Regions from separate parts of the Kocuria sp. SM24M-10 genome, predicted to be linked through region 1. Evidence: predicted binding sites of a transcription regulator. Region 1 holds the regulator's gene; the other holds the start of a gene.
What was found. The regulator HspR, encoded in region 1, represses chaperone genes until heat shock. The targets are predictions, from matches to a motif close to AAGTTGAGTCNNNNNGACTCAACTT.

Region 2: the regulator HspR is predicted to act here: its motif matches at 1,995-2,019, upstream of clpB (ATP-dependent chaperone ClpB).

What each region holds. Positions count from the first base shown of each region.
Region 1 covers NZ_LDNX01000132.1:9,858-14,906, forward strand. Annotated here, with positions in the region: gene ABL57_RS15810 (TIGR00730 family Rossman fold protein) at 162-776, shown strand; gene trmB (tRNA (guanosine(46)-N7)-methyltransferase TrmB) at 781-1,692, shown strand; gene ABL57_RS15820 (GNAT family N-acetyltransferase) at 1,689-2,177, shown strand; gene ABL57_RS15825 (heat shock protein transcriptional repressor HspR) at 2,305-2,745, opposite strand; gene ABL57_RS15830 (DnaJ C-terminal domain-containing protein) at 2,747-3,763, opposite strand; gene ABL57_RS15835 (nucleotide exchange factor GrpE) at 3,918-4,553, opposite strand; gene dnaK (molecular chaperone DnaK) at 4,556-5,049, opposite strand, start outside.
Region 2 covers NZ_LDNX01000024.1:60,484-65,532, reverse strand. Annotated here, with positions in the region: gene ABL57_RS03015 (ribonuclease Z) at 1-328, opposite strand, end outside; gene ABL57_RS03010 (MFS transporter) at 411-1,766, opposite strand; gene clpB (ATP-dependent chaperone ClpB) at 2,096-4,711, shown strand; gene ABL57_RS03000 (DUF3073 domain-containing protein) at 4,968-5,049, shown strand, end outside.

The DNA of each region.
Region 1 (5,049 bases):
GGTCGGTCCTCGGGAAGGGGCGTGCAGGGGCGGGTGCGGGTGGTGATGGTGGGTGCGGGGGCGGAGCGGGGACGGGGCGGCGGGCGCCGCTGTGGATGCGTGGCAGGGCGCGGGTGCAGCCCGGTTCATGCTATCGGCGCCGGTGCGGCGAGAATGTCCTCATGAGACTCGCCGTGTACACCGGGGCCTCCCTGGGCTCCGACCCCCTGTTCGCCGAGGCCGCCGCGGCCTTCGCCACCGAGCTCGCCCGCCGCGGGGTGGGCGTGGTCTACGGCGGCGGCCACGTGGGACTGATGGGCGTCGTCGCCGACGCCGCCCTGGCCGCCGGCGGCGAGGTGATCGGGGTGATGCCGCGCTCCCTCGTCGAGGACGAGACGGCCCACACCGGCCTGACCGAGCTGCGCGTCGTCGGGACGATGCACGAGCGCAAGGCGGAGATGGCCCGCCTCGCGGACGGGTTCGTGGCCCTGCCCGGAGGGCTCGGCACCCTGGAGGAGATCTTCGAGGCGTGGACCTGGCTGCAGGTGGGGGTGCACGCCAAGCCGGTCGGCTTCCTCGACGTCTCCGGGTTCTGGGGGCCGCTGCTGGACGCGGTCGCGGCGATGTCCGCCGCGGGGCTGGTGCGCCCGGAGTACCGTGACGCCGCCGTGGTCGCCCGGGACGCGGACGAGCTGCTGGCCCGCTTCGCGGTGTGGGAGGCGCCTCGCCGGCGCTGGGCCGAACCGCTCCTGCCGGACAGCGCCACCGGACCGGTCCGGCCTGCGCCTAGGATGTAGGGCGATGACCGAGCACACTCCCTCCCCCGCCGACACCCCTGCCGAGCCGCCTGCCGACGAGGCCGCTGACGTGAGCGCCGAAGAGGGCGCCGCAGGAAGCGCCGAGACGACGTCCGAGGATCCTGCCGAGGAGGCCGCCGGAGAGCACGCCGAGGGCGTCGGCCAGGGCCCCGTCCCGGAGGCCTTCCACCGCCGGCCGTACTCCTTCGTGCGCCGCGGTGACCGCCTGACCGCCCGCCGCCAGAAGGCGTGGGACGACTGGGCGCCCACGCGCGTCCTGGACGTCCCGCGCGTGCGCACCGACACCTCCGTGCACCCCGACCACGAGTTCGACGCGGCCGCGGCCTTCGGGCGCGAGGCTCCTCTGGTCGTGGAGGTCGGCTCCGGGCTGGGCGAGGCCGTCGTGCACGCCGCCGCCCAGGATCCCGCTCGCGACTACCTCGCCGTCGAGGTGTACAAGCCGGGGATCGCGGACCTGCTGCTCAAGGCGGGCCAGGCCGGCGTGGACAACGTCCGGGTGGTCCAGGCCAACGCCCCCGAGGTCCTGGAGCACATGCTGGCCCCCGCCTCGGTCGACGAGCTGTGGGTGTTCTTCCCGGACCCGTGGCACAAGACCCGCCACCACAAGCGGCGCCTCGTCTCCCCCGCCTTCGCCGATCTGGCCGCACAGGTGCTCGTCCCGGGCGGGCTGTGGCGTCTGGCCACGGACTGGCAGGAGTACGCGCTCGTGATGCGCGAGGTCCTGGACGCCGCCCCCCGGTTCGAGAACCTGCACCCGGGTCCGCTCGCCGACGACGAGCACCCGGACGTGGGCTGGGCCCCCCGCTGGGAGGGCCGGGTCCTGACGAGCTTCGAGCGCAAGGCGCAGGAGGCGGGACGCGTGCCGCGCGACCTGACCTACCGCCGGCTTCCGTGAGCGTGGCAACCTCCCCGGACGGCTTCGTCGTCGTGCCCCCGGGGGATCCCCGCACGCGGCCGCTGCTGGAGGGCCTGCACCGGGAGTACGTGGCGCGCTACGGTCCGTCGATCGGCGCGGAGGAGATGGAGCACCACCCCGTCGACGAGTTCCGGGCCCCCACCGGAGGCCTCGTGCTGCTGCTCGAGGGCGGGCTGACGGTGGCCGGCGGCGCCTTCCGGCGGCACGACGACGTCACGGCCGAGCTCAAGCGCATCTGGACGGATCCCGCCCACCGCCGGCGGGGGTACTCCCGGCGGGTGCTGGCCGAGCTCGAGCGGCTCGCCGCCGCCGCCGGCTACCGGCGGATCTACCTCACCACCGGCAACCGCCAGCCCGAGGCCTCCGCCCTCTACCGGAGCACCGGGTACGTCCCGCTTCCCGGTGTCGCCCACAGCTACGTGGACGGCGTGTACGACGTGGGCTTCGAGAAGCACCTGCGCTGAGCAGCACCTGCGCGGCCCAGCACCTGCGCTGAGCAACAGCTGCGCGGCCCAGCACCTGCGCCGAGCGGCGCCCGCGCCGGGGCGCGGACGCCCGGAGCGCCCGCCGTCCGCGCCGCCGGCGGGCGGCTCAGCGCTCCTGCTGCCGCGGCGGCCGGTAGAGCACCACGGCCTGGGAGATCTTGCGGGCCCGCGGGCGCGAGCCGCGGGCCATCCGCACCACGTCCCCGCCGATCCCGGCGGCGAAGATCCGTGAGGACTCCTCGGCCCGCTCCCGGGCCTCGTCGAGCTCCTGGGACAGCTCCGCCACCCTCGCCTGCAGGGCCGCGACCTGGTTCTCCAGCTGCAGGATGCGCCGGATGCCCTCCAGGGACACGCCCTGCTGGGAGAGCACCTGGATCTGCTGCAGCTTCTCGATGTCCCGCTGGGAGTAGCGCCGCGCCCGGCCCGGAGCGCGGGAGGGCTTGACCAGCCCGAGCCGGTCGTACTGGCGCAGCGTCTGCGGATGCATCTCCGCGATCTCCGCGGCCACGGAGATCACGAAGAGCGGCTGGTCGGCGTCGAGAGCCATCTCAGACCCGTGCCTTCGTGGCCAGGCCCGCCCGAGGGTCGTCGTCGGCGGTCGCCTCCGCGAACGCGCGGACCGCGGCCTCGGCCGCCTCGTCCAGGTGGGCGGGCACGTGCACCTCCACGGTCACGATCAGGTTCCCCGTGCCCTTGGCCGTGTTGAACCCGCGGCCCTTGACGCGGAAGCGCCGGCCCGAGGAGGTCCCGGCGGGCACCTTCAGCCGCACCGTGCCGCCGTCCAGGGTGGACACGTCCACGGTGGCGCCCAGGGCCGCCTCGGGGAAGCTGATCGGCACGGTGACCTCGACGTCGTCCGTGCCGTCCACGCGGGTGAAGAACGGGTGCGAGCCCACGTGCACGGTGACGTAGAGGTCGCCGGGTCCGCCGGGGCCGGAGTGGCCCTTGCCGGCGAGCTTCAGCTTCTGCCCGTCGCGCACCCCGGCCGGGACGCGCACCGTGGTCTCCTGGCCGTTGCCCCGGCGCAGCTTCACGGTGGTGCCCTGCACCGAGGAGCGGAACGGGATGGAGGTCTCCGTGCGGATGTCCTCCCCGCGGGCGGGCGGGGCCTGGTAGCCGGCCCCGGGGGCGCCGTAGCCGCCCGGGCCGCCGAACTGCGAGAACAGGTCCTCGAAGCCGCCGGCCCCGCCGAAGCCGGCACCGCCGGTGGAGTAGCTGGTCCGCCGGCGCCGGCCACCGCCGCCGGCGCCGAAGATGTCCCCGAAGAGGTCCTCGAAGTTCGCCGAGCCGCCCGCGCCGGCCGGGCCGCCGGCCGTGAAGCGGGCACCGGAGCCCATGGCCCGGATCGCGTCGTACTGCTTGCGCTCCTCCGGGTCGGAGAGCACGGAGTTCGCCTCGGTGATGTCCTTGAACCGCTGCTCGGCCTCCGCGTCCCCGGGGTTCTGGTCGGGGTGGTACTGGCGGGCGAGCTTGCGGTAGGCCTTCTTGATGTCCGCCTCGGACGCGTCCTTGGAGACGCCGAGAATGCTGTAGAAGTCCTTGTCGATCCAGTCCTGGCTGGCCATGACGCCTCCTTTCTCTGGGGCCGGTGGGGGTCCTGACGAGCAGCACCCGGTGGAAGTCCTTGAGTCGCCCCGGCGCGGTGCCGTGGCTGGGGGGACGGGAGGGGAGGCCCGTGGACGGGCCTCCCCTCCCGCGCCGGTCAGGCCGGGCCCGGCCTCACTCGGCGACGGCGACGGCCACCTGGGCCGGCCGCACGACGCGCTCGCCGATCCGGAAGCCGGAGCGCAGCACCATCGAGACCTGGTCGGGCTCGACCTCGCTGGTGGGCTGCTGGAGCACCGCCTCGTGGACGTTCGGGTCGAACGTCTCGCCGACCGCCCCGATGCGGGTCAGTCCCTGCCGGACGAGGATCTCCTCCAGCTTGTTCGCGATCGACGCGAACGGGCCGTCGGTGAGGTCCCCGGCCTGGCGGGCCGCGTCGATGTCGTCGAACACCGGCAGCAGGGTCTGCAGGAGGTCGCCGGTCACGAACGTGCGCAGCTGCTCCTTCTCACGGGCCGTGCGGTGCTTGAAGTTCACGAACTCGGCCTGCAGCCGGCGCAGCTCCTCGAGCCGCTCGGCGGCCAGCGCCGCGGACGGGTCCTCCTCCGCGGCCGCACCTGCGTCGGCGGAGCCGGCGTCGGTGGACTGCGGGGTCGAGAGAATGTCGTCCACGGTCAGGCCCTCCGGCCCGGCCTCCTCGGGGGAGCCGGGACCGGAGTCCTGCGCGGCCTGCTCGTCGGGGTTCCCGGCGGAGTTCTCGAAAGCGTTCTCCGCCGGGTTCTCGTCGGGTCCTGGCGTGGGATCGGGCATGCTCACTTCTTCTCGTTCTCGTCGTCGACGACCTCGGCGTCGACGATGTCCTCGTCGCCTGCCGCGCCGGTGGCGTCGGCGCCGGAGGCGCCCTCGGCGCCGTCGGCCTGCGCCTGCGCGTAGAGGGCCTCGCCGAGCTTGGTCTGGGACTGCTGGAGCTTGTCGTAGGCCGACTTCACGGCCGCCTCGTCCTCACCCTCGAGCGCCTGCTTCAGGGCGTCGACGTCGGCCTGGACCTCGGACTTCACGTCCGCGGGCAGCTTCTCGTCGTTGTCCTTCAGCAGCTTGTCCACGGAGTACGCCTGCTGCTCCGCGTTGTTGCGCAGGTCGGCGGCCTCCCGGCGCACCCGGTCCGCCTCGGCGTTGGCCTCGGCGTCCTTGACCATGCGGTCGATGTCCTCCTTGGAGAGGGAGGACCCGCCCGTGATGGTCATCGACTGCTCGGTGCCGGTGCCCTTGTCCTTGGCGGAGACGTGGACGATGCCGTTGGCGTCGA
Region 2 (5,049 bases), on a different contig from region 1:
CGAGGCCGGGGGTCGCGAGGGAGACGAGGGCCCGGACCACCTCCTCGCCGGAGGCCGGGTAGTGCAGGTCCACCGGGTGATCCACGCCGTCCAGGACCATGCGCGAGAGCACGCCGGGCAGTCCGTAGCAGTGGTCGCCGTGGACGTGGGTGAGGCAGATCCTCGTCACCTGCGCGGCGGAGACGCCCGCGTGGGTCATCTGCCGCTGCGTCCCCTCCCCGGGGTCGAAGAGCAGGCCCGCCCCGTCCCAGCGCAGCAGATAGCCGTTGTGGTTGCGGGTGCGGGTGGGCACCTGGGAGGCGGTGCCGAGGACGACGAGCTCACGCATGGCACCGAGTGTGCCACCGTGCGGCGGGTGCGGGGCGGTCCCGGGGGCGGGGTCGGCCGCCCCCGGGACCGTCGCCCGGGGATCACTGGGGGACGAGCTCGCTCCAGGAGGCGGTGCGGGAGCTGCTCGCCGGGACCGGGCCCGGCTGCGCGGTCTCGGGCAGGAGCACCACGAGCGTCCCGAAGGTCCGGGCGGGCCAGGCGGAGACGGTCCGTGCCGGGATCCTCGCCGGAGCGGCGCCGGAGCGCTGGATCCGCACGGCATAGGCCAGGATGAGGAGGCCGACCAGGGCCAGGCCCACACCCACCCAGGCCGGGGCGCGGTAGCCCCACCCGGCGGAGATCACGGCGCCGCCGAGGAAGGCGCCCATGGCGTTGGCCAGGTTGAAGGCCGCGTGGTTCATGGCGGCGGTGAGGGAGGGGGCGTCCTTGGCCTCGCGCAGCAGGCGCATCTGCAGGGACGTGGTGAACACGGAGCCCATGACGCCGATCCACAGCACGCCGAGCACGGCCGCGACGGCCGAGTGGGCGAAGAGGCCGAAGAACACGAGCGCCACGGCCGAGACGGCGCCGGCGCCCAGGACGGTCTTCTCGATCGAGCGGTCCACCAGCGGGCCCACGAGGAGCGAGCCCAGGGTCATGCCCACACCGAACACGGCCAGCACCCACGGCACCGCCGAGATGCTCAGGCCGGTGAGCTCGGTGAGGGTGGGGGAGATGAAGGTGTAGACCGCGAACATGCCGCCGAAGCCCACGGTCCCCGCGATGAGGGTCAGCGTGACCTGGGGGCGGCCCAGTGCGCGGATCTCCTGGGCGACGGAGACGCCGCCGCCCTGCCGGGTCCTGGGCACGAACACGGCCAGGGCCGCGACGGTCAGCAGGCCGATCAGCACCACGAGGCCGTAGCCGGAGCGCCAGCCCAGGGCCCCGCCGAGGGCGGCCGCCAGGGGGACCCCCGCGATGTTGGCCACCGTCAGGCCCAGGGCGACGCGGGCCACCGCGGTGCCCCGCCGCTCGCGCGGCACGAGGGAGGAGGCCACCACCGCGGCCACCCCGAAGTAGGCCCCGTGGGGCAGGCCGGAGAGGAAGCGGGCGACGTAGAGCCAGTCGAGGGTGGGGGCCGCCGCCGAAAGGGCGTTGCCGACGGTGAAGGCCGACATCAGCCCGAGGAGCAGCGTCTTGCGCTCCACCCGGGAGGTCAGGGTGGTGATCAGCGGCGCGCCGACCACCACGCCCAGGGCGTAGAGCGAGATGGAGTGGGCCAGGGCGGGGATCGAGGCGCCGAAGTCCTCGGCGATGAAGGGCAGCAGGCCCATCGAGGCGAACTCGGTGGTGCCCACGCCGAAGCCTCCGAGGGCGAGGGCGAAGATGGCGAAGCGGGTGCCGGTGGGTCCAGGGGCGTTGATGACCTGGAGCACCGCAGTGCGAGGTGCGGACATGGCGGGTCCTTCCGGGTGGAACAGGAACAGGGAGGAAGGCGCGTCGTCGAGCCGGACTGGATGAAGCACCGACACTACGGAGGAAGTCGGCGGCACCCAAGGGTTTCGGCGTGTGATCTTGGACAAACCGACGGGGGTGTGATAGGCGTCGCGCACGTCGGTGAGCGCCACCACGGGACGTCCTGCGGCGAGTCGGACCGCCTGGTGGGAATTCGTGCTGGCCCCCCAAGGTTGAGTGAAGTAGACTCAGGTTAGCTGAACTGCCCGACCGCACTCCGAGGCGAGAGGCGCCCGGGTCGGTTCGTTCCGATCGTGCACAAGGAGCCGCTGTGGAGACCAAGCTCACCACCAAGTCGCAGGAGGCCCTCGCCGCCGCCTCCACCAACGCCTCGACCGCGGGCAATCCGCAGGTCGAGCCCGCCCACATCCTCAAGGCCCTGATGGACCAGCGCGAGGGCGTGGCCGTCGCCGTCCTGAAGGCCACCGGCGCCGACGTCGACGCCGTGTCCGCGCAGGCCAGCGCCGCCATCAAGGCCCTGCCCTCGGCGTCCGGGGCCTCGACCGCCCAGGCCCAGTTCAACCGCGGCGCGCTGCAGGTCATCCAGGCCGCGGAGCAGTTCGCCACGTCCCTGGGGGACGAGTACATCTCCACGGAGCACCTCCTGTACGGCCTCGCCCAGCAGGAGGGCAGGGTCGGTGAGATCCTGCGCACCGCCGGCGCCGGCCCCGATCAGCTCAAGACCACCATCCCGTCCGTGAGAGGAGACCGCCGGGTGACCACCCCCGACCCCGAGGGCACCTTCCAGGCGCTCGAGAAGTTCGGCACCGACCTGACCGCCATGGCCCGCGAGGGCAAGCTCGACCCCGTGATCGGGCGGGACTCCGAGATCCGCCGCGTGGTCCAGGTCCTGTCCCGCCGCACCAAGAACAACCCCGTGCTCATCGGCGAGCCCGGCGTCGGCAAGACCGCCGTGGTCGAAGGCCTCGCCCAGCGCATGGTCGCCGGTGACGTCCCGGAGTCCCTGCGGGACAAGACGCTGATCTCCCTGGACCTCGGGTCCATGGTCGCCGGCGCGAAGTACCGCGGCGAGTTCGAGGAGCGGCTCAAGGCCGTCCTGGAGGAGATCAAGCAGTCCGAGGGGCGGGTCGTCACCTTCATCGACGAGCTGCACACCGTCGTCGGCGCGGGCGCCGCCGAGGGTTCGATGGACGCGGGCAACATGCTCAAGCCCATGCTCGCCCGCGGCGAGCTGCGCCTGATCGGGGCGACCACCCTGGACGAGTACCGGGAGAACATCGAGAAGGACGCCGCCCTGGAGCGCCGCTTCCAGCAGGTCTACGTCGGGGAGCCCTCCGTGGAGGACACCGTGGCCATCCTGCGCGGGCTCAAGGAGCGCTACGAGGCCCACCACAAGGTCCAGATCGCGGACTCCGCCCTCGTCGCGGCCGCGACGCTGTCCAACCGGTACATCCCCGGCCGCCAGCTGCCGGACAAGGCCATCGACCTCGTCGACGAGGCCGCGTCCCGGCTGCGCATGGAGATCGACTCCGCCCCGGAGGAGATCGACCAGCTGCGCCGCGCCGTCGACCGGCTGACCATGGAGGAGCTCGCCCTGGAGCGGGAGACCGACCCGGCGTCGGTCGAGCGGCTGGCCGCGCTGCGCCAGGAGCTGGCCGACAGGCGGGCCGAGCTGGACGCCCTCAACGCCCGCTGGGAGGCCGAGAAGGCCGGCCTGAACCGCGTGGGCGACCTCAAGGAGCGGATCGACAACCTGCGCTCGCAGGCCGAGATGGCCCAGCGTCAGGGCGACCTCGCCGAGGCCTCCCGGCTGCTCTACGGGGAGATCCCCGCCCTCCAGAAGGAGCTCGACGTCGCCCAGGAGCAGGAGGACACCTCCGCCCCGCACGACACCATGGTCTCCGAGGAGGTCACGGCCGACGACGTGGCCGAGGTGATCTCGGCCTGGACCGGCATCCCCGCCGGGCGCATGCTGCAGGGCGAGACCGAGAAGCTCATGCACATGGAGGAGCTGCTCGGCAAGCGGCTCATCGGCCAGCACCGCGCCGTGCAGGCGGTCGCGGACGCCGTGCGCCGCTCGCGCGCGGGCATCTCCGACCCGAACCGGCCGATCGGCTCCTTCCTGTTCCTGGGCCCCACCGGCGTGGGCAAGACCGAGCTGGCGAAGTCGCTGGCGGAGTTCCAGTTCGACGACGAGCGCGCCCTGGTGCGGATCGACATGTCCGAGTACGGCGAGAAGCACACCGTCTCCCGGCTGGTCGGGGCCCCTCCGGGCTACGTCGGCTACGAGGAGGGCGGCCAGCTGACCGAGTCGGTGCGGCGCCGGCCGTACTCGGTGGTCCTGCTCGACGAGATCGAGAAGGCCCACCCGGACGTCTTCGACATCCTCCTGCAGGTGCTCGACGACGGGCGCCTCACCGATGGCCAGGGGCGGACCGTGGACTTCCGCAACGTCATCCTGATCCTCACCTCGAACCTGGGCAGCCAGTTCCTGGTGGACCAGACGATCGACCAGGACGCCAAGCGGGAGGCGGTGATGAGCGTGGTCAACGCCTCGTTCAAGCCCGAGTTCCTCAACCGGCTCGACGACGTCATCCTGTTCGACCCGTTGTCCACGGCCGACCTGTCGAGGATCGTGGACATCCAGGTCGCCCAGCTGGCCGACCGGCTGGGCCAGCGGCGCCTGAGCCTGGAGGTCACCCCGGCGGCGACCGAGTGGCTGGGCATCACCGGCTACGACCCCGCCTACGGTGCCCGGCCGCTGCGCCGACTGGTGCAGCGCGAGATCGGGGACAAGCTCGCCAAGGCGATCCTCTCCGGGACGGTCGTGGACGGCGACACCGTGCGGGTGGACGTCAACGCGGACGTCGTGGCGGACGGGCTGACCGTGAGCGCGGTGCGCGAGCAGGCCCACGCCGCGGGCTGAGCCCGAAGGGCGGCCGTTCCGGGCACGGGCCGGGACCGGGGGAGACCCGGTCCCGGCCCGCTCCGCGGGGTCCCGGAGCGGGCGCCGCCCCCCTCCCGTGAGGTTCCCGACAGTCCACCGTGCGCGAGCCGGGGCGGGCGCAACGGACCGGCAAACCATGTACCCTGGTCTCACGAACCATTCATACGACATTTCCGGGGCCGTACTCTGTGCCTGAGTGCCGCCGTCCGGACCAAGAGGCAGAGGGGGTCACGCCATGGGGCGCGGCCGTCAAAAGGCGAAGGCGACACGGCAGGCGCGGGAGATGAAGTACTTCAGCCCGCAGACCGACCTCACGG